3 regions of the Streptomyces sp. NPDC059166 genome follow, and region 3 is predicted to be linked to each of the others. Evidence: riboswitches for the same ligand, from Rfam matches in the RefSeq annotation. Region 3 holds a riboswitch; each other region holds the start of a gene.
What was found. A riboswitch is a leader RNA that binds a small molecule or an ion and turns the genes downstream of it on or off. The one in region 3 is predicted to bind cyclic di-AMP.
Positions count from the first base shown of each region.

Region 1: it holds a riboswitch for cyclic di-AMP, as region 3 does, so the genes downstream of both, ACFXOA_RS28455 (M23 family metallopeptidase) here and ACFXOA_RS25760 (M23 family metallopeptidase) in region 3, are expected to answer to the same signal.
Region 2: it holds a riboswitch for cyclic di-AMP, as region 3 does, so the genes downstream of both, ACFXOA_RS30170 (C40 family peptidase) here and ACFXOA_RS25760 (M23 family metallopeptidase) in region 3, are expected to answer to the same signal.

Region 1 covers NZ_JBHZCI010000049.1:26,391-33,370, reverse strand. Annotated here, with positions in the region: gene ACFXOA_RS28465 (PrsW family intramembrane metalloprotease) at 1-967, shown strand, start outside; gene ACFXOA_RS28460 (aldo/keto reductase) at 1,130-2,074, opposite strand; gene ACFXOA_RS28455 (M23 family metallopeptidase) at 2,383-3,414, opposite strand; cyclic di-AMP (ydaO/yuaA leader) riboswitch at 3,426-3,578, opposite strand; gene ACFXOA_RS28450 (PP2C family protein-serine/threonine phosphatase) at 3,812-4,915, opposite strand; gene ACFXOA_RS28445 (TipAS antibiotic-recognition domain-containing protein) at 5,100-5,846, opposite strand; tRNA gene ACFXOA_RS28440 (tRNA-Met) at 5,973-6,046, opposite strand; gene ACFXOA_RS28435 (hypothetical protein) at 6,261-6,578, shown strand; gene ACFXOA_RS28430 (FAD-binding oxidoreductase) at 6,973-6,980, shown strand, end outside.
Region 2 covers NZ_JBHZCI010000059.1:17,791-24,770, reverse strand. Annotated here, with positions in the region: gene bioB (biotin synthase BioB) at 1-92, opposite strand, end outside; gene ACFXOA_RS30190 (8-amino-7-oxononanoate synthase) at 237-1,385, shown strand; gene ACFXOA_RS30185 (DUF397 domain-containing protein) at 1,378-1,524, opposite strand; gene ACFXOA_RS30180 (helix-turn-helix domain-containing protein) at 1,521-2,474, opposite strand; gene ACFXOA_RS30175 (ATP-binding protein) at 2,705-3,136, shown strand; gene ACFXOA_RS30170 (C40 family peptidase) at 3,440-3,910, opposite strand; cyclic di-AMP (ydaO/yuaA leader) riboswitch at 3,914-4,095, opposite strand; gene ACFXOA_RS30165 (hypothetical protein) at 4,454-4,762, opposite strand; gene ACFXOA_RS30160 (ABC transporter permease) at 5,146-6,144, opposite strand; gene ACFXOA_RS30155 (TetR/AcrR family transcriptional regulator) at 6,253-6,873, shown strand.
Region 3 covers NZ_JBHZCI010000039.1:39,684-46,663, reverse strand. Annotated here, with positions in the region: gene ACFXOA_RS25775 (DNA topoisomerase (ATP-hydrolyzing) subunit A) at 1-444, opposite strand, end outside; gene ACFXOA_RS25770 (M16 family metallopeptidase) at 691-2,043, shown strand; gene ACFXOA_RS25765 (M16 family metallopeptidase) at 2,070-3,452, shown strand; cyclic di-AMP (ydaO/yuaA leader) riboswitch at 3,641-3,809, shown strand; gene ACFXOA_RS25760 (M23 family metallopeptidase) at 3,822-4,601, shown strand; gene ACFXOA_RS25755 (GntR family transcriptional regulator) at 4,864-5,568, shown strand; gene ACFXOA_RS25750 (HPr family phosphocarrier protein) at 5,751-6,032, opposite strand; gene ACFXOA_RS25745 (GNAT family N-acetyltransferase) at 6,194-6,980, shown strand, end outside.

The sequences.
Region 1 (6,980 bases), on a different contig from region 3:
GGAGAGCGCCAAAGCCGTCGCGATCCTGCTGATCTTCCTCTTCCGGAGACGGCAGTTCGCCGGCATCGTCGACGGGGTGGTGATCGCCGGCTTCACCGCGACCGGCTTCGCCTTCACCGAGAACATCCTCTACCTGGGCAATGCCTTCGGGGAGGACCAGCAGCTCGGGACCACCGGCTTCGCCTCGCTGACGGTGGGGACGTTCTTCGTCCGCGTGGTGATGTCGCCCTTCGCGCACCCCTTGTTCACGGTGCTCTCCGGCATCGGCTTCGGGATCGCCGCACCGGGCGGGCCCCGGCACCGGGTGCGCCGGATCGTCCTGCCGGTCCTCGGGCTCGCCTGCGCGATCGGCATGCACGCCCTGTGGAACGGCTCCTCGTCCTTCGGCCGGTACGGCTTCTACGTGGTGTACGGCGTGTTCATGGTGCCGTGCTTCGCCCTGGTGACCTGGCTGGCTGTCTGGTCGCGCCAGCGGGAGCTGCGCGTCCTCTCCACCGAGTTGCCCGTCTACGCCGCGGCGGGCTGGCTGACCCCCGCCGAGCCCCTCGCGCTGGCCTCGATGCGCGCCCGGGGCATGGCCAGGGACATGGCCCGGCACTGGAACGGCCACCCCGACCGCGCCCGGGGCAAGGCGGCGGCGCGTACCGTCGCGGAGTACGAATCCTTCGCCACCTCGCTGGCCATGCTGCGGCGCAGGGCCCGCCACGACGGTGCGGGCCCCGACTTCGCCCTCCGTGAGCAGGAGTTGCTGCACCACCTCTGGCATCGCCGGGACGTCGCCGGCCCCGCCCTGACCTACGCCGCACGAGCGACCGGGCGGCTGCGAGGGGCCCCACCCGCTCCGCCGCTTCCCCGGCAGTTCACCCCGGAAGGCGCGCATCCGCGGCCGCTCCCCGCCCCTCACCGGCACTACGGGGGCTACAACCCGTACCTGGACGACGGCGGCCGGCGGACACCACCCGCCTGAGACCCCGGTGACCGGATGACGGCTCAGATCTCCCGGGGGGCCTCAGGTGCCCGGAGGCCTGAGGTGCACGGAGGCCTGATGCACACGGAGGCCTGAGGTGCCCGGAGGGCTCCGGGGCGGCGGGACCTCACGTGGCCTGCGGACCTCGGGTGCCCGGCCGGGTCAGGCCGATGCCGCGTCCAGTTCGGCACGTTCGGCCTCGGTCAGCCGGAGCCCGGCCACGGCCGTCAGGGCGGGCAGCTGGCCGACGGTCCGCGCGGAGGCGATCGGTGCGGCGACGGTGGGCCTGGACGCCAGCCAGGCCAGGGCGACCGTCGCGATCTCCGCGCCGTGCTCCTGGGCGACCTTGTCGAGGACCGCCAGCACCTTGCGGCCGCGCTCGGTCTCCAGGTGCTTGCCGGCGCCCTCGGCACGGGCGCTGTCGACCTGGGTACCCGGGCGGTACTTGCCGGTGAGGAACCCTGAGGCGAGTGCGAAGTACGGGACCGCGGCGAGCCCCGCGCCCGCAGCCACATCCTGGAGAGCGCCTTCGTAGGTGTCGCGCGAGACGAGGTTGTAGTGCGGCTGCAGCGCCACGTAGCGTGCCAGGCCCTCCCGCTCGGAGAAGTCCAGGGAGGCACGCAGCCGCTCGGGGCTGATGTTGGAGGCGGCGATCTCCCGGACCGTCCCGGCCTTCACCAACTGGTCGAGCGCGGTGATGATCTCCTCGACGGGGACCGTCTCGTCGTCGAAGTGCGTGTAGTAGAGGTCGATGTGGTCCGTGCCCAGCCGGCGCAGCGAGGACTCGGCCGCCGCCTTGATGGTGGCGGGCGAGAGGCCCTTGTACGCGGGGTGTGCGCCGACCTTGGTGGCGATGACGACATCGTCGCGACGGGAGCGGGCCGCGAGCCACTTGCCGATCAGGGTCTCCGACTCACCGCCCTCGTTGCCGGGGACCCAGGCGGAGTAGGAATCCGCTGTGTCGATGAAGTTGCCGCCGGCCGACACGTACTCGTCGAGCACCGCGAACGACGTCCGCTCGTCGGCCGTCCAGCCGAACACGTTGCCGCCGAGGGCGAGGGGGAAGACCTTGAGGTCGGATGATCCGAGCGTGCGAAGAGAAGTCATGGAAGGCGACAACAGATCAGGGGAGCCTCGTATTCCACTTCACCGGCGTCCGTGCCGGTGTCCTTGCCGCCACAGTCCCGGCCGGCGCCGTCTTCCCCGACTGCCGCGCGCCCCCGCCCGGGAAGCCGTAAGCCCGGAGCCGAAAGCCCGGACTCGTGAGCCCGAAGAGCCCGAAGCCGGGAAGCCCGACGGGCCCGCCCACCGACCGCCCGCGCCCGCACCGCCCCGGACAGACCGACGGCCCTGACGTCGGGGGGTTGTGCGTCAGGACCGCCGGGGTTTCGAAGCGCCGGATACCGGCGTCTGGATCAGATCGAGAGACCCTTGCTCTGCAGCCAGCCCATCGGGTCGATGCCCGTGCCGTCCGGCGTGTGGATCTCCAGGTGGAGGTGGGGCCCCGTCACGTTGCCCGTGGCTCCGACCCGGCCGATGGTCTCGCCGGTGGTGACCTTCTGTCCGGCGGTGACGTCCATCGACGACTGGTGGCAGTACCAGACCTCCGTGCCGTCCTCGAGCTCCAGGACCGTGCGGTAACCGTACGAGCCGGACCAGCCGGCCGACTTGACCGTCCCGCTGTGCACGGCCTTGACCGGCGTGCCCGTGGGGGCCGCGAAGTCCAGCCCGGTGTGATGGCCCGAGGACCACATCGAACCGGCCTGGCCGAAGGTCGAGGTGATCGTGTACGACGAGGTCGGAATGGCGTAGCTCGCGGCGAGCTTGGCAAGGCGCTCGGCCTCCGCCTTCTTCTTCGCCGCTTCCTCGGCCGCCTTCTTCTTGGCGGCGGCCTCCTTCTCCGCAGCGCTCTGCTGCTTCGCCGCCTGTGCCGCGGCCGCTTCGGCGGCGGCCTGCTCCTCCGCGGCCTTGGCCTCGGCATCGGCGCCGGCCTGCTGCTGCTCGGCCTGCTGGAGGATGCGGGCGCGCAGCGCCTCGCCCGCGTCGGTGGCACCCTGCTCGGCCTCGGCCTCGGTGATTCCCGCGGTCGTGAGCGGAGATCCCAGGGCGGCCGTCTGCTGGTCCGCGCCGGAGCCGTCACCCATGAACGCGCCTACGCCGGGCAGGGACTTGACGTCAGGAAGGTTGTCGGCGATGGAATCGGGAAGAGAGATGGAGACCGGCGGCTTGCTCTGCGCGGTGGCCATGCCCCCCGCGCCGACAGCCGCGATGACACCGACCCCGAGGACGGTGGAGCTACGGGCGAGACCGCGCTGCTTGGCCACGCGATGACGGCCGCGTACGGGACGGATGGACTCCTCGGTGGGGTTCCATTCCTCTCCCGGCCTGTCCGGTTCACCGAAGCCGAAGGTTGACGGAGCCTCGGGGGCAGGCTGATTCGACGCCACGTGGGCGCTCTCCTTTCCTTCCTTCTCGCCTACCGGGTTAGCTGACGGGTTCGGAGCAGGAAGGTCTCCTACGGACCCCTTCGCCTCTCTCGAGACACAGGTGTCCGATTCACCCCATGTAGGTGGTTCCCCGGTTCCCTTGCGGAATTCGGCGCTGCGCACGGTGCCGCCTCTTGCGACGGCAGGTACAACCGCGCTGCGTTATCGAACGTTAATAGACACCAGGCTTTGATTCCAAGCCGTTCCGGCAGATCTCTGAAGGCTTCGGCCTGGACTTCAACGGATCAATCAGGCGCAACCGGGCGAGTTGAGCGCCCCTGATCCGGCCACCGGTTTCTGACGGTTCGTCAAATGTTATGCGGAGCGGGGTCCTGCGACTACCGAACGTCGCGACCGCTCATTCACCGCCCCGCCCCACGATCTTCACCGTCGTCCGCCGGGCCGACTGCCCGCGGGAAGGGCGTCCGACCGCGAGGAGCGCGAGGTCGTCCGTCGACCGTCCTCCGGTGTGCAGCCGTACGTCGTCGGTGAGCGCCGACAGCATCTCGTCCGGCCCCGGGAAGAGCCGGCCACGCAGCCGGGCCGCCGGATCGTAGAAGACCCCGTTCGCGTCCCGCGCCTCCGACAGCCCGTCGGTGAACGCCAGGAACGTCGCCCCGGCCGGGAGCGTCCACTCGTCCGAGCGGTCGGGTCCCGTGTCCAGGCCCATCCCGAGCGGCAGGGCGGGCACGGTCGGCGCGAGCACGTCGAGTGCCCCGTCCGCGTGCAGCACGATCGGCTCCGGATGCCCCCGGTTGACGACCCGCAGGATGTCCGAACCGGCCGGCACCTCCGCGAGGACGGCGGTGACGAACCCTTCCATGGAGTCGAGGCCGCCACGCCGCGACCCCTCCCTGGCCAGCGCCCGCTCCAGCCTCTGGACGACACCCTCCAGCGACAGCTCCTGCTCGGCTGCCTCCCGGAAGGCGCCGATGACGACGGCCACCGCCGCCACGGAGTCCAGCCCCTTCCCCCGGACGTCACCGACCACCAGACGCACCCCGTACGGGGTGTCCGCCACGGCGAAGAGGTCGCCGCCGACGAACTCGTCGGCCTGGGCGGCCTCGTAACGGGCCGCCACCAGCAGCCCGCCGATCCGGTCGTCCGGCACCGGGAGCACCGCCCTCATCGCGGTCTCGGCGATCACCCTGGCCGAGGCCAGCTGCTCGTTGCCGCGGCGTACCACCCGGTTGATGAGGAGCGAGAGCACGGACACCGTGAACACCGTGAGCAGATCGGTGATCGGCACCACCTCGGCGATACGGCCGTCCGAGAGGCGGATGGCGAGCACCACCAGGAACGCGGCCACGCCGGTCCGGACGGTCGAGGCCATCGAGAAGAACGGTGCCGCGATCAGCGGGGCGGCGGCGAAGAGGGGGACGGCCGACACCCTGGTGGGCGTCACCAGGTCGAAGACCACCCCCACACAGATCATCAGCGCCGGGAGATAGCGCACGAACATCCGCGAACGCGTGCCCCCGCCGGATCCGCCGCGGCGCAGCTCCTGCTTCCCCACCTGTGTACTCCTGCCCGGTCCGCCCACGGCTGCGGACGGTACCGCGCCCCACCCGGTCCCGCCGGAGCCTCGCCGTGCGGCGTGGCCCTGTGGGCCGAAGGGAGGAGCGTGCCGCCCCGCGCCCCGGGGGTCAGCCGGAGAGCCGGTGCTGCGCGTGGATCGTCAGTGCATCCCGTACGAAGACGGCAGTTCCGTCTCCGTGGCGATCGTAGTTCCTCGCGAAACGCGGATCGGAGACATACATCTCCGCGAGACCGGTCACGTACGAAGGTGTGACATCCGTGGTCACCGAAAGCCACGCGCAGTGCCGCCGGGCGATCTCCTGCACCTCGTCGCTTCCCGGCCCGAGTCCGGCCGCCCTCGCCTCACCGTAGTCCCGGGCGATCGCGTCGTGCTCGCCCACGAAGCGGGCGCGCTCCTCCTGGCCCAGCCCGCGCCACCAGCGGTCACCGCGCTCGTACGCCTCGCGGCCCCAGCGCTCGGTGACCTCCTGCTCGTACCTGCTGTGCTCGAAGCCGTCGAACACGTCCTCGGCCATGAGTTCCTCCCCTTCCTCGATCCGCCGGAGAGTGGTCCGCACCGAGACGATCTGCCGCCCGACGCGCTCCCGCTCCTGCTCCAGCAGGCGCAGATGGGTGCGCAACGCCGCAGCGGGGTCCCGCTGCCCCTCCAGCACGTCCTTGATCGCGGGCAGTGAGAGACCCAGCTCCCGCAGCAGCAGGACCCGCTGGAGCCGGACCAGGGCGTCCTGGTCGTAGTAGCGGTAGCCGTTGGCGGCGGTGCGGCTCGGCGCCAGGAGACCGATGTCCCCGTAGTGCCGGAGCGTCCGGCTGGTGGTGCCGGCACGCCTGGCGATTTCCTGGATGGACCACTCCATGCCCGGAACGCTAGATCTTCACGTAGCGTCAAGGTCAAGCACGCTCACCGCGGGCAGCAGCACAGAGGCCGTACCGCCGTACGACAAGGGCCCGGATCCTTGAAGGATCCGGGCCCTTGTCTTCAGTAGCGGGGACAGGATTTGAACCTGCGACCTCTGGGTTATGAGCCCAGCGAGCTACCGAGCTGCTCCACCCCGCGTCGTTGTGAGTACAACTCTACGTCATCCGGAAGGGTGCTCCGACCACTTTCGCCGCCGGCGCCCCTCCCCCGGGCTCCAGGAGGGAGCTCTCGACATGGACACGAACCACCAACACCTGCTGCGAAACGTGACGTTGGCGGGCAGAGTGGCGTCGCCGGGGCTGCCGTCGCACGCCTCGATTCCGTGTTCCGCCTGTCTGGAGGGCTTTAGACCATGTCCGCACCGCACAGACCCGCCCCGATCTCCCCGGCCACGCCGTCGCCCCTTCGGGTGTCCCTCGTCAGTGGACTGATCGGGGCCGTCTTCGGCTCGGTGATCAGCGCCGGTGTGAACTACCTGGTGATCGGCGTACCCGACGGAGCCGCGGCCAACGCTCTGAACCACGGGATATCGGGCCTGTTCAGCGGATTCGCCGCCGGATTCATCGGGCTCATGGTGCACCTGCGCGGCAAGGGCACGGAAGCGGCCCCCGCGGCAGCGCCCCCCGCGGAAGCCGCCGAGGAGACCGCTCCGCCCGCACGGCAGAGCTGAGCACACCCCCTCGGTACGCACCGGCGGGCGCGGGCGCGACCCCCACCGGGCCAGGGGCGCTCCGCGATTGCGTGGTGTCCGGACCGGCGGGACGCTTGAGGGACAGGCCCTTCCGGTACCCGGTCCCGTCGGCACCGCATCCGCGCCGTCGGCACCGGGCACGGCGGCCCGCCCGGCGGACCGGGACGGGACCGCCCCGGTCCGCCGTCCGGCCCCCACGTGCGCGGAACACCGGAGCACGCCGGGAGCCCGCGCGCCGGGGACGGACACCGCCCGGAAACCGGGGACGGACATCGACCGGGAAGTGGAACGAGGGGGCGTCGTCCGCCCGGGAGAACGGCTCCGGGCCGCCACGGCGGCAGGGCCCACCGAGGTACACGACCTGGGAGAGATCATGGACGC
Region 2 (6,980 bases), on a different contig from region 3:
TCGTCGGAGGTCGCCAGTACGGCGAGCGCTTCGTCCCGGGTCGGCAGTTCGCGCCGCAGTCCCTTTTCCACCAGCGTGTTCAGCAGGTCCATGCCGTTGATCCTGACGCACGGCACCGCCTCCGGCCAAGGAGGAACCGGACAGGAGAGACGGCGGATGCTGTGTGTATTGCCACACCCTGGGGTGTTGCGCACCCGGTTAGGGTCTGTGAGCTGCCTACAAAAAGGGACCCGCTCATGTCCTACGACCCGTTCGACTGGATCGACGACGAGGCCCGACGGCGTGCCGACGCCGGGCTCGTCCGGGCGCTTCGCCCACGGCCCGCCGAGACGTCGCTGCTGGACCTCGCCGGCAACGACTACCTGGGACTGAGCCGGAATCCCGAGGTCACGGCCGCGGCGGCGGCCGCGGCACGCACCTGGGGCGCCGGCTCCACCGGCTCCCGCCTGGTCACCGGCTCCACCGCACTCCACGCCGAACTGGAGCGAGAGCTCGCCGACTTCTGCGGATTCGAAGCCGCGCTCGTGTTCTCCTCCGGTTACGCGGCGAACATCGCCGCGCTCACCGCGTTGTCCGGGCGGGACTCACTGATCGTGTCCGACGCGGGCAACCACGCCTCGATCGTGGACGGCTGCCGCCTCTCCAGGGCGTCCACCCGAGTCGTGCCGCATGCCGACCCCGAGGCCGTGCGCCGAGCGCTGGACGGTCACGAGGGGCGGACCCTGGCCGTGACCGACTCGGTCTTCTCGGTGGACGGCGACGCCGCCCCCCTGGCGGCCCTCGCCGAGGTGTGCAGGGCGAGCGGTGCGGCGCTCCTGGTGGACGACGCACACGGTCTGGGCGTCCTGGGCGAGGGCGGACGCGGGGCGCTCGCCGCCGCGGGGATCGCGGGCGGGGACGGGGTCGTCGCCACCATCACCCTTTCCAAGTCGCTCGGAAGCCAGGGAGGGGCGGTGCTCGGCTCCGCCAGGGTCATCCGCCATCTGGTCAACACCGCCCGCACGTTCATCTTCGACACCGGCCTCGCTCCCGCGGCGGTCGGCGGAGCCCTGGCGGCACTCCGGGTGCTCCGCAGGGAGCCCGGGCGTGCGGCCAGGGCCGGCGCCGTGGCGCTCGAACTGCACGGCAGGCTCACCTCGGCGGGACTTCGGACGGTACGTCCCGACGCGGCGGTGGTGGCGCTCCCGGCCCCCTCGGCGGACGCCGCGGTGCGCTGGGCGGCCGACTGCCGGACGGCGGGGCTGGCCGTGGGATGCTTCCGCCCGCCCTCGGTGCCGGACGGTGTCTCCCGGCTCAGGCTGACCGCGCGCGCGGATCTCACGGACGGGCAGGTGGGGTCGGCGGTGGAGACCCTCGTGGCGACCGCGCCCCTGCCGGTCAGCTGACCCGGGGGCCGTCCAGGCCGGCCAGGAAGACGGTCCATGCCGCGGCCGAGAAGCTCAGGGGCCGCAGGTCGGTGGCCTTCGAATCCCGTACGGCGAGCTGGTCGTCCTCGAGGCGTGCGGTCTCCACGCAGTTGTTCATCCCGGTACTCCGGCTGCTGCGGCGCCATTCGGGTGTGTGCTCTGCGGGACGGTAGGACATGGTGCCCCCCTCGGGCGTTCTTCGGGCTCCTCCCGACCGCCGCGGCCGATCCGGGCGATCAGGTCCAGTGAGCGCTCCGGCGACAGTGCGTGGGCCCGCATCGTGCGGAAGGCCGAGCTGTACGCCTCAAGGTCTTCTCTCCGCTCCAGGTAGAGGCTACTCGTCAGATGGTCAAGAACGACCACGTCCAGGTCGGAAGTGGTCTCAAAAGAGAAAATGACGAAAGGTCCCGACAGGCCGATATAGCTGCCCTTCTCGAACGGGAGTAACTGGAGTGTCACGTGGGGGAGTTGTGCGATCTCCGTAAGATGGCGCAATTGCTCTCTCATCACCCCGGGCCCGCCGACCTCCCGTCGCAGCACCGCCTCGTCGAGCACCGCGCTCAGCCGGAGGGGACGGGGCCCCATGAGGACGCCCTGCCGGGCGAGCCTCACCTCCACCAGGGAGTCGAGCTGTGCCGACGGCAGCCCGTCCAGGGAGGAACGGGTCACCGCCCGCGCGTAGTCGGCGGTCTGCAGCAGACCGGGCACCACCGAGGTCTCCAGCGTGCGGGCCGTGGAGGCCTGCGACTCCAGGCTGATGAAGTCCCGGTACTGCGGGGGGATGAGCCCGCGGTAGGCATGCCACCATCCGTTTCCGCCGCCGCCGGCGGAACCCGCCAGGGTCTGCAGCAGGGAGCGCAGCTGGCGGTCGTCCACCCCGTACACGTCCAGCAGCCTGGTCACGTCACGGGGGGTCACCCCGCTCGCCCCCGTCTCGATGCGGCTCACCTTCGACTGGTGCCAGCCCAGTAGGGCAGCGGCCTCCCGGCTCGTGAGTCCGGAGGTGTGGCGCAGGGCGCGCAGTTCCTCCCCGAGTTTGCGGCGGCGCACCGCGGGGCCGTTCCGCACGGCGGTCTCCTCCCGTTGTACGGAGGGCCGGCTCCGAGGGAACCGGCCTCAAAAGGGTCAGTGTCGCGCCAGCGCGCCGGTTCCGGGGCATAGTTCACCGTAATGGGCGACAGATATATGCATATCTTGGGGGATCGCCGTCATCGGGCGCGGTATCGGTGGCAGTCTGGCGCGAAGCACAGTCCAGGCCGACTCACATGTCGGTCCGGGTGGGAAGGGACGGCGTCGCCATGGCAGACCATCAGGAAGCAACCGTCACTCTGGCGAGCGATCCGGCCTCGGTCTCCGTGGCCCGCAGATACGTGGCCCGAGTACTCACCGAATGGGGACTGGCCGAGGAGGCGGACGCCGCCGACACCATCCGGCTGATCGTCTCGGAGCTCGCCACCAACGCCGTCCAGCACACCTTCGGCCAGTCACCCACCTTCACCGTGGGCCTCCGGCTCGACGAGGAGGGGCATTTCAGCCTCGGAGTGACGGACAGTCACCCGCGCCGCCCCCAACGGCTTCCGGCGGCCGTCCGGCAGGACAACGGGCGGGGCATGGTGATCATCCGGGCCCTGGCGAAGGAGTACGGCGGCCGACTCACCGTCACGCCCACGCCGGACGGGGGCAAGACGGTGGCGATCGCGCTTCCCTGGCCGGTACCGGCGCAGGCCTGATCCGCCGGCTCACACGCGCGGTCGCTCACGGTGCGCCCGGTCCCGCGGCGCCACCGCGCCCGGCTGCGGAGCCGCCCTGCCGCCCCCGCTGCGCGGCATCGCCCTGCCGGCCTCGGCGGTCGCGCTGCTCGCACTCGTCCGGTTCCCGGCCGTGGCGCGGCTGGTGGACCGGCCCGGGCCGTGGCTGCGCCGGCCGCGTGCCGCCGGGGCGTCGAGGGCGGCAGCGGCGCGGCGCTCACCCTGCCGGGGGTCCGGTCCTGGTGACCGGACCCCTGCCGCACCGGGCCGGAAGGGGCGAAAGGATCAGCGGACCCTCCCGTACCAGACGTTCGAGGCCCAGATCTTCTCCAGCCGGACCACGGCCCCCGTCTTCGGTGAGTGCCAGATCCTTCCGTCGCCCGCGTAGATGCCGACGTGGTAGACCCTGCGACCCGCGTGAAAGAAGACCAGGTCGCCGCGTTGCCGCTGCGACCTGGAGATATGACGGGTCTTGTTGTACTGCTGCTGGGCCGTGCGGGGGAGTTTCCTCCCGGCCTTCTTGAACGAGTAGAGAGTGAGCCCCGAACAGTCGAAGCGGTGGGGGCCGGTGGCTCCCCATCTGTACGGAGCACCCTTCTTGGAGGCCGCGATCTTCAGCGCGGTGGCCGAATGGGCGGCGGCCTCGGCTTCGTGCACGAATCCGGGGGCCATCATCGTGGTGCCCACGGCGAATGTGAGGACCGAGGCCGTGCCGACCCGGGCGAACAGAGACGGGACATGAACCTGCGCAGTCATGCGCAACCCTTCGTCAGCCGCCTGTGAAGGATGACCTGTCGGGTTCGGGCTGGCGAAGTTGCCCGGCCGCACGCTGCGGCTTCACCCCGAGGGTCGTCCGGTTGCCCGGCGACCCGTACTGCTCGGGTCCTCCACTCCTGCCGATCCACTCTGTCGACCAGTCATCCGGACGGCGGCAGGACTCGGCGTCCGCCCGGACCGCCCCGCCGCGGTGGCGGGGGCTCTTGTCGTCCCAGGGATCTTTACGCAAGGTCTGCCGGATTTTCTCTTCGAAGTGACGACATGTGAGGGTCGTCACGACTCGCCCGATCGGGTTGGCGCGGGTCTGCCGCGGGCTTCGGAGCCACGCCGGAGGCGCCGTGTACCAGCGATGGAAGGACGGATTCCGTTCAGAGCCCGCGCCCGTCGCGCAAGTTGGCCTGTCCCTCGGCCGGGGGACGTCCTACGCCGAACGAGCGGGGAAAACTCGTTCGGCCATCGGGCGTGTCGTGAGAAGGAGTACCGGCGCGGGACCCGGCGTCGGGAACAGCCGGTCCCGGATGCTCAGTCCGAGGGCGCCGGAGGTACGGCGACCCGGCCCGCCCGTCGCTCCCCGTCGAGCAGGCGCAGAGCCCGGGTCAGGGTCTCGGCGTGGATCTCCGACTCGCCTCGCTCGTGCATCAGCTTCAGTGCCTCCCGGAGGGCGGTGGCGTGAGAGACGAGGGCCTGTGCCGCGCGGAGCGCCCCGTACGTGTCGCCTCCCCTCGCCGGATTGATGCGGCCCAGCTGATCGACCGCCTCCAGGTAGCGGTCGATGAACTCGGCCTCGGCCCGGGTCAGGGCCGGGAGCGGTGGGAACGGGGAAGGGAGCATCTGGCGTTCACCTCGCGGAATGCGGCGGCCGGGACGGCGTGCTGCTCTCCGGACGTGGTGCACCGGTCCGAACGCCGGGACTGCCGGGGCGTCGAGCACGGTGTCCCGTTCGACGGCGGCACCGATCTCCACGGTGGTACAGCCCGTGTGACGGCCCGTAGGCCGTCAGCGGCGCGCGCTCACGCGCCGGCTCACGTGTGTGGATGCCGAGATCGGAGAGGCGGCCCCGCACCGGTTCGTCGGGAGAGAGTTGCTGGATGACTACCCGCGCGCCGGGCGCGGCATGTCGGGTCCCTGAGCCACCGCCGCGGGCGAGCGCCGGACGAGCAGGCCGTGCCCCGCCGCTGTGGCGCAGCACGGCCTCCTCGGGGTGCGGTGCGGGATCAGCCCGTCAGCGCCGGTGCGCTGACCCCGGTGCGGCGCTCCGTGCCTTCCGCCGTCGGCTCGGGGCGGACGCGTCCGCGGGCCAGGACGGCGGCCAGGCCGAGCAGCGCCCAGGTGGAGAGCACCGTGGTCGCCGTGCCCGCGGCGTTCCCGTCGAAGAACGCGACCGAACGCAGCAGTGAACCGCCCGCCCCCGGTGGCAGCCACTGGCCGAGCGCCCCGACCGGTTCGGGCAGCATCTCGGGCGCACTGGTGACACCGGAGAACGAGTTGCCCAGCAGCACCATCAGCAGGGCTCCCACGCCGATGCCCGGTGCGCCCATCAGCGCGGCGAGGCCCGCCACCGGCGCACCGATGGCGAGCACCGTCAGCCCGATCACGCCCGCCTCGGTCCACCAGTCACCGGTGAGCACCCCCAGCCAGCTGTCGGTCAGTCCGGTCGCGGCGATGCCGACCAGGGCCGCCCCGCCGACGAGTGCCACGACGCCGCGGACCCCGCGCAGCCCGAGCAGGGTCACGATCGCACCCGCGGCCACACCGGCGAGTGCGAGCGGCAGGATGCTGGCGCCGAGCGCGCTGCCGCGAGGGTCCGCCTCCGGTGCCGCGACGACGTCCGTGACCGGGACGGCGGTCCCGGGCGGTGCCGACGCCTTCACGGCCTCGGTCAGGAGCTGGGCGACGACCGGACCCGCCGCGGACGCGGTGAGCAGCCGCGGCCCGTTCCCCGTGATCACCACCGCGCCGTATACGACCCTCTCCTCGATCGCGGCGCGGGCGGCGGCGTCGTCCGTGTAGCGGTGGATCTCGAAGGCGCCGGGGCGCCGCTCGAGCCGCTGCTCCAGCTGATCGGCGGCCGGGGCCGCACCGGCGATGCCGACGGGCAGGTCGCGTGGCGCTGTCCGGGCCGCCGGCCAGGCGAAGGCCCAGAGCGCCAGGGTCACTGTCAGCGGGACGAGCAGGATGGCCGCCACCGCACGGCGGTTCGGTGCAGCTGGCATTGCGGACGCCTCGATTCAAAGAGAAGGATCGTTCGTTTTTATGGCGCCACCACTGTCACGCCGGGCCCGGGCGTTGTCAAGAAGGAACGTTCGTTTTATATTGGTCGCATGGCACGTGTATCCCAGGAGCACCTCGACGCCCGCCGCAGGCAGATCCTCACCGGTGCGGCGCGCTGCTTCGCCGGCAACGGCTTCCACGGCACCTCCATGCAGGACGTGCTGAAGGAGGTCGGCCTCTCGGCGGGCGCCGTCTACCGCTACTTCGCGGGCAAGGAGGAGCTGATCGCGGCCATCGCCGAGGAGGCCTTCGGCCGCATCCGCGGTGCCTTCGAGCGGGCGGCGGATCTCACGCCGCCGCCCGCCCCCGATGTGCTGCTGGGCAGGGTGCTGCGAGGCGCCCTGGAGGGGCAGATGTACGGACTCGAGCGCCGCGCCTGCGCCATGCTCGTCGTCCAGGTGTGGGCCGAGAGCATGCGCGACGAGAGCCTCGCGCGAGCGCTCGACGAAGGGTACGCGGGGATGCGCGCGGCATGGGTGAGGCTGGTCGAGGCGTACCGCGAGGCCGGTGCCATGAGCTCCGACGTGCCGGCCGGCGACGTCGCGCGCACCATGATCGCCGCCGCCCAGGGGTTCCTGGCGCAGGAGGCGCTGTTCGGGGGAGTGGGGCCCGAGGTGCTGGAGAACGGCTTGCGCGGCCTGATGTCCATCGATCCGCAAAAGATCAGTTAACGCGCCGGAAAAACTTCCGCCCTAACGTGCAATACCTGGTCGCGGAATCCTCTTCATCGTTCAACAGAGTGTTGAAGCCGGGATAGGGTCCCGCTGCGCCCGGGGCA
Region 3 (6,980 bases):
CGACTCCGTCATCAGGGACGTGGCGTCGGCCATGCGGCACTCGGTGTACCGCATGGCGGCCGGCGGGTCGTCGTTGCCCAGGGAGCCGAAGTTGCCGTGCCCGTCGACCAGGGGCAGGCGCATGGAGAACGGCTGCGCCATGCGCACCAGCGCGTCGTAGATCGACGCGTCGCCGTGCGGGTGCAGCTTGCCCATCACCTCGCCGACGACCCGGGCGCACTTGACGTAGCCGCGGTCGGGGCGCAGCCCCATCTCGTGCATCTGGGACACGATCCGCCGGTGCACCGGCTTCATGCCGTCCCGGGCATCGGGCAGCGCCCGGGAGTAGATCACCGAGTACGCGTACTCGAGGAAGGAGCCCTGCATTTCGTCGACGACGTCGATGTCGAGGATCTTCTCCTCGAAGTCGTCCGGCGGCGGGGTTTTCGTGCTGCGGCGGGCCATCGCGGCTGCGACTCCTTCACAGATTCTGTCGGGCAACCTCAGGTTCTGACGCCGACCATTGTGGACCGCCCCGCCGACAACGCCGACCTCGACCCGTCCGTAGCGTGCCCCGGCGGCCCCCCGGACCCCCTGTTTACGGCAGCATCTACGACAACATTCACCCACCGGGAACTTCGCCAGGTGCCCGTGCGCTTGCTTAGAGTGGCAGGTCCGGCAGGAAATCCTGTACCGATCGAAGGGACGTACATGCCCATGGGTCACACGGCCACAGCCCAGGCCGGTTCCGGCGGTTTGACGGCGACCGAGCACCGCCTGGCCAACGGCCTGCGCGTGGTGCTCTCCGAGGACCATCTGACCCCCGTGGCCGCGGTCTGCCTCTGGTACGACGTCGGCAGCCGCCACGAGGTCAAGGGCCGCACGGGCCTGGCCCACCTCTTCGAGCACCTGATGTTCCAGGGCTCGGGCCAGGTCAAGGGGAACGGCCACTTCGAGCTGGTGCAGGGGGCCGGCGGCTCCCTGAACGGCACGACGAGCTTCGAACGCACCAATTACTTCGAGACGATGCCCACGCACCAGCTGGAGCTGGCCCTGTGGCTCGAGGCCGACCGCATGGGCTCGCTGCTCGCCGCGCTCGACGAGGAGTCCATGGAGAACCAGCGGGACGTGGTGAAGAACGAGCGCCGCCAGCGCTACGACAACGTCCCCTACGGCACGGCCTTCGAGAGGCTCACCGCCCTCGCCTACCCGGAGGGCCACCCGTACCATCACACGCCCATCGGCTCGATGGCCGACCTCGACGCGGCGACGCTCGAGGACGCGCAGGCGTTCTTCCGCACGTACTACGCGCCGAACAACGCGGTGCTCTCCGTGGTCGGCGACATCGATCCGGAACAGACGCTCGCCTGGATCGAGAAGTACTTCGGCTCCATCCCCTCCCACGACGGGAAGCAGCCCCCGCGCGACGGCACACTGCCCGGCATCATCGGCGAGCAGCTGCGCGAGGTCGTCCGCGAGGAGGTCCCCGCGCGTGCGCTCATGGCCGCCTACCGGCTGCCGCACGACGGCACCCGCGAGTGCGACGCGGCGGACCTCGCGCTGACGGTGCTCGGCGGCGGCGAGTCGTCCCGTCTGCACAACCGCCTGGTCCGACGCGACCGTACGGCGGTCGCCGCCGGCTTCGGGCTGCTCCGGCTGGCCGGGGCGCCCTCGCTGGGCTGGCTGGACGTCAAGACCTCCGGTGGTGTCGAGGTGCCGCAGATCGAGGCGGCCGTCGACGAGGAGCTCGCGCGCTTCGCCGAGGAGGGGCCGACTCCCGAGGAGATGGAGCGCGCCCAGGCGCAGTTGGAGCGGGAGTGGCTCGACAGGCTCGGTACGGTCGCCGGCCGCGCCGACGAACTGTGCCGCTACGCGGTCCTGTTCGGCGACCCTCAGCTCGCCCTGACCGCGGTCGGCCGGGTCCTCGATGTGACCGCCGACGAGGTCAGGGCCGCGGCCCGGGCGCACCTGCGCCCCGACAACCGTGCGGTCCTGGTCTACGAGCCGGTGGAACCGGCGGACGAGACGGACGGCGGCGACGCGCACGAGGGGGCCGACAAGTGACCGACGCAGCCGTGACTGGAGTAGCGATGGAGTACCACCCGCAGCCGACCGCAGGCGAGGCGAGGCCCTGGGCCTTCCCCGCACCCGAGCGAGGCGCCCTGCCCAACGGGCTGACGGTGCTGCGCTGCCACCGCCCCGGCCAGCAGGTCGTCGCCGTGGAGATCTTCCTCGACGCGCCGCTGGACGCCGAGCCCGAGGGGCTGGACGGCGTGGCCACGATCATGGCCAGGGCGCTGTCCGAGGGCACGGACAAGCGTTCCGCCGAGGAGTTCGCCGCGGAGCTGGAGCGGTGCGGGGCGACGCTCGACGCGCACGCCGACCACCCGGGTGTCCGCGTCTCCCTGGAGGTCCCGGTCTCGCGGCTGGCCAAGGCGCTCGGCCTGGTCGCCGAGGCGCTGCGGGCTCCCGCCTTCGCGGAGAGCGAGGTCGAGCGTCTGGTGGTCAACCGTCTCGACGAGATCCCCCACGAGCAGGCCAACCCCGCCCGACGGGCCGCGAAGCAGCTCTCCAAGGAGCTCTTCCCCGCCACCGCGCGGATGTCGCGCCCCCGCCAGGGCACCGAGGAGACCGTCCGGCGGATCGACGCAGCCGCCGTGCGTGCCTTCTACGAGGCGCACATCCGCCCCGCCACGGCGACGGCGGTCGTCGTCGGCGACCTCACCGGAGTGGACCTCGACGGACTGCTCGCCGAAACCCTCGGCGACTGGTCGGGCAACCCCGGCCAGGCGCGGCCGGTCCCGCCGATCACCGCGGACGACACCGGTCGAGTGGTCATCGTGGACCGTCCGGGAGCCGTGCAGACGCAGTTGCTGATCGGCCGGATCGGCGCGGACCGGCACGACAGCGTCTGGCCGGCCCAGGTCCTCGGCACCTACTGCCTCGGCGGCACGCTCACCTCGCGGCTGGACCGCGTCCTGCGGGAGGAGAAGGGCTACACCTACGGCGTCCGCGCGTTCGGGCAGGTGCTGCGCTCCACGGCCCCCGGCACGGCGTCAGGGGGGACCGGTGCCGCGATGCTCGCCATCAGCGGTTCGGTGGACACCGAGTCCACCGGCCCCGCGCTGGACGACCTCTGGAAGGTCCTGCGCACGCTCGCGGCCGAGGGGCTGACCGACGCCGAGCGTGAGACGGCCGTGCAGAACCTCGTGGGTGTCGCACCGCTGAAGTACGAGACGGCGGCCTCCGTCGCGGGGACGCTCGCCGATCAGGTCGAGCAGCACCTCCCGGACGACTACCAGGCGGAGCTGTACGCGCGGCTGGCCGCGACAGGCACCGTCGAGGCGACGGCCGCCGTGGTCAACGCGTTCCCGGTCGACCGACTGGTCACGGTCCTGGTCGGGGACGCCGCGCAGATCGCCGAGCCCGTGAAGGCGCTCGGCATCGGCGAGGTGTCGGTCGTCAGCGGCTGATCCAGGCCACAGAGGGAACCCCGGCGGTCGCGACCGCCGGGGTTCCGTCATTTGTCCGACTTGATGAGGAACATTGCCTTTGTCCTGTGGGATGTCCGACAAAGGCCCCTTTCCGTTTGGAGCGGTGAGGCCGTTCGCTCTAGCGTCGGGCCGGCTGTCCGCCGGACGAAAGCCGCAACCGCGGCGACGGGCAGCCATCGCCGAGTCCCCGTCAGGCGCGAGCCTGGGGAGCCGGGGACCCATGAAGTCCCTGGGGTGAATCGGACGCCCGTACCTCGCACGAGGTCCGGGTGCCCGTAGGAGACCTTCCTGCTCCGAACCCGTCAGCTAACCCGGTAGGCGAGAAGGAAGGAAAGGACCAGCCCCTCCATGGCGTTCATCCGTGCCACCGGGAAGCACCGTGCCCCGAACCGCCTGACGCGCAAGGGTGCCGAGGTCGCGGGTATCGCGGCCCTGGCCACCGCGGGTGTCATCGGCGCCACCGCCTCCCCGGCCCTCGCCGCGGACGCGGAGGCCGCCCCCGCCTCGACCGGTCTCACCCAGACCGTCGCTCTCGACACCTCCCTCGCCGCCCAGATCCAGGCGCAGGCCGAGGCCCAGCGCCACCAGGCCGAGGCCGCCGCCAAGGCGAAGGCCGAGGCGAAGGCGAAGGCCGAGGCCGAGCGCAAGGCGGAAGCCCGTGCCGAGAAGGCGCGTGAGGAGAAGGCCCGCGCGGCGCGCGCCGCCGAGCGTGCCCGGCTCAACGCCTTCCACCTCCCGGTCGCCGGGTCCCACGTGACCACCGGCTACAAGTCCGGCGGTTCGCTCTGGTCCTCCGGCAGCCACTCCGGCGTGGACTTCCAGGCGGCCTCCGGCACCTCCGTCGTCGCCGTCGGCGCGGGCACGGTCGTCGAGGCGGGCTGGGGCGGCGCCTACGGCAACAACATCGTGCTCCGGATGAAGGACGGCACGTACACCCAGTACGGCCACCTGTCCTCCATCGGCGTCTCCGTCGGCCAGAGCGTCGGCTCCGGGGAGCAGATCGGCCTCTCCGGCTCGACCGGCAACTCCACCGGGCCGCACCTGCACTTCGAGGCCCGCACCACCCCCGACTACGGCTCGGACATGGACCCCGTCGCCTACCTCCGCGCCCACGGCGTCCAGGTCTGACGCACCCTCCGCGCACCGCATCCGCCCGAGGCCCCCGCACCTGGTCCCGGGTTCCGGCGGGAATCCCCCTGGAACCCGGGCGTGCGGGGGCCTTCGCGGTGCCTTGTGGTGCCCCCCGCCGAAGCCTTGTCCGAACTGCGTTCTGGCCAAAAGATATCCCTGGATTCCGTCCCGCCATCGGAAATTCCCGCCGGTTGCAATAGAGTCACAGAACAGGCGTCGATCGGCCGCGTTTCGCGGGGATTAAGGCGGAGGTTCGGACATGCGCATTCCCGCGCATTCGGTATGCACGGCGATCCGTGACGACATCGTCTCCGGTGTCTACGAGCGCGGCAGCCGCCTCACCGAGGAGGTGCTCGCGCGTCGCTACGGCGTCTCCCGGGTCCCTGTGCGCGAGGCGCTGCGCACCCTGGAGTCCGAGGGGTTCGTCGTCACGCGGCGGCACGCCGGCGCGTGCGTCGCGGAGCCCACGGAGCAGGAGGCCGCCGACCTCCTGGAGATCCGGATGCTCCTGGAGCCCCTCGGTGCCGCGCGGGCTGCCCAGCGCCGCAGCGATGCCCACCTCAAGGTGCTCCGCGGCCTGGTCAGACTGGGGCAGGAGCGGGTGCGCCGGGGCGAGGGCGAGGATCTGCGCTCGCTGGGGAGCTGGTTCCACGAGACGCTGGCCCAGGCCTCGGGCAGTCCCGCCCTGATCGCGCTGCTGACCCAGCTCAGGCACAAGATCGCCTGGATGTACGCCGTCGAGCAGCCGGTCCGTCCCGCGGACTCCTGGGCCGAGCACGGGGCCCTGGTGGACGCCGTGGCCCGCCGTGACAGCGAGCGGGCCAGGGCCATCGCCACGCAGCACGCGGAGCGGGCCACCGCCGCCCATCGCCTGCGGCGTACGGAAAGGCGGGGCACCCCGGAGGCGGCCCCCGGGGTGAGAACTTCGCAACACCCCGTAAACATCGCCGGTGCCCGTCATTAACAATGGGGCCGTATACAAAGAGAGTTATTGCCTGAGGGCTTTATTTCTGCTGCCCTGGAACGGAAATTCCAAGGCGATGTCCGAATTTACTTCCAGGTCCTCAGGAAGCTGAAAAAGCCGCGGCCCCCCGATGGGGTGCCGCGGCTTCTCCGCAGAGCGGTTCCGGATGGGAACGGCTGGAATCAGACGGTCTCCGGGAGCTCGTCGAGCCCCTCGGCGACCAGCTTCGCCAGACGGTCCAGGGCGACCTCGGCGTCGTCCGCCTCGGAGGCGAGCACGATCTCCTCGCCGCCCTGGGCGCCGAGACCGAGAACCGCGAGCATGGAGGCGGCGTTCACCGGGTTGCCGTCGGCCTTGGCGATCGTCACGGGGACGCCGGACGCCGTGGCGGCACGGACGAAGATGGAAGCGGGGCGGGCGTGCAGGCCCTCGGCCCAACCGACGTTGACGCGGCGCTCAGCCATGGTTCTGCCCTTCACGTATCAATGGGTTGTCTAGACCAGTGTCTCATGTGGCGCGCACTGCTGTGCCCGGCGTCGCCGCCGGCCCGCACACCGCCCGCGGGCCCCAGCGTGCCCCCGCCTCGGACCTGCCGCGACCGGTGCGCCGGCCGTAGGCTTTGGTCATGGAGCCCACTGGGGAGCAGAGTCCGCACCACGCGTACCCCGACCACTGGGAGGCGGACGTGGTGCTCCGCGACGGTGGCACCGCCCGCATCCGGCCCATCACCACGGACGACGCCGACCGGCTGGTCAGCTTCTACGAGCAGGTGTCCGACGAGTCGAAGTACTACCGCTTCTTCGCCCCGTACCCGCGCCTCTCCGCCCGGGACGTGCGCCGCTTCACCCATCACGACTACGTCGACCGGGTGGGGCTGGCCGTGACGGTCGGCGGGGAGTTCATCGCCACCGTCCGGTACGACCGGATCGACGGCCAGGGCAGACCGGCCTCCGCGCCCGCGGACGAGGCCGAGGTCGCCTTCCTCGTCCAGGACGCGCACCAGGGCCGCGGAGTGGCGTCGGCCCTCCTCGAACACATCGCGGCGGTCGCGAGGGAGCGCGGCATCCGCCGTTTCGCCGCCGAGGTACTGCCCGCCAACAACAAGATGATCAAGGTGTTCCGGGACGCGGGCTTCACCCAGCGGCGAAGCTTCGAGGACGGATCCGTGCACCTCACGCTCGGCATCGAACCCACCGCCGAGTCGCTCGCCGTCCAGAGGGCCCGCGAGCAGCGCGCCGAAGCACGTTCCGTGCAGCGTCTGCTGGCCCCCGGCTCCGTGGCCGTCGTCGGCGTCGGCCGCGCTCCCGGCGGCGTCGGAAGGACGGTGCTGCGCAATCTGCTCGGCGCGGGTTTCACCGGACGCGCCTACGCGGTGAACACGTCGTTCGCCGATGACGACGACACCGTCGAGG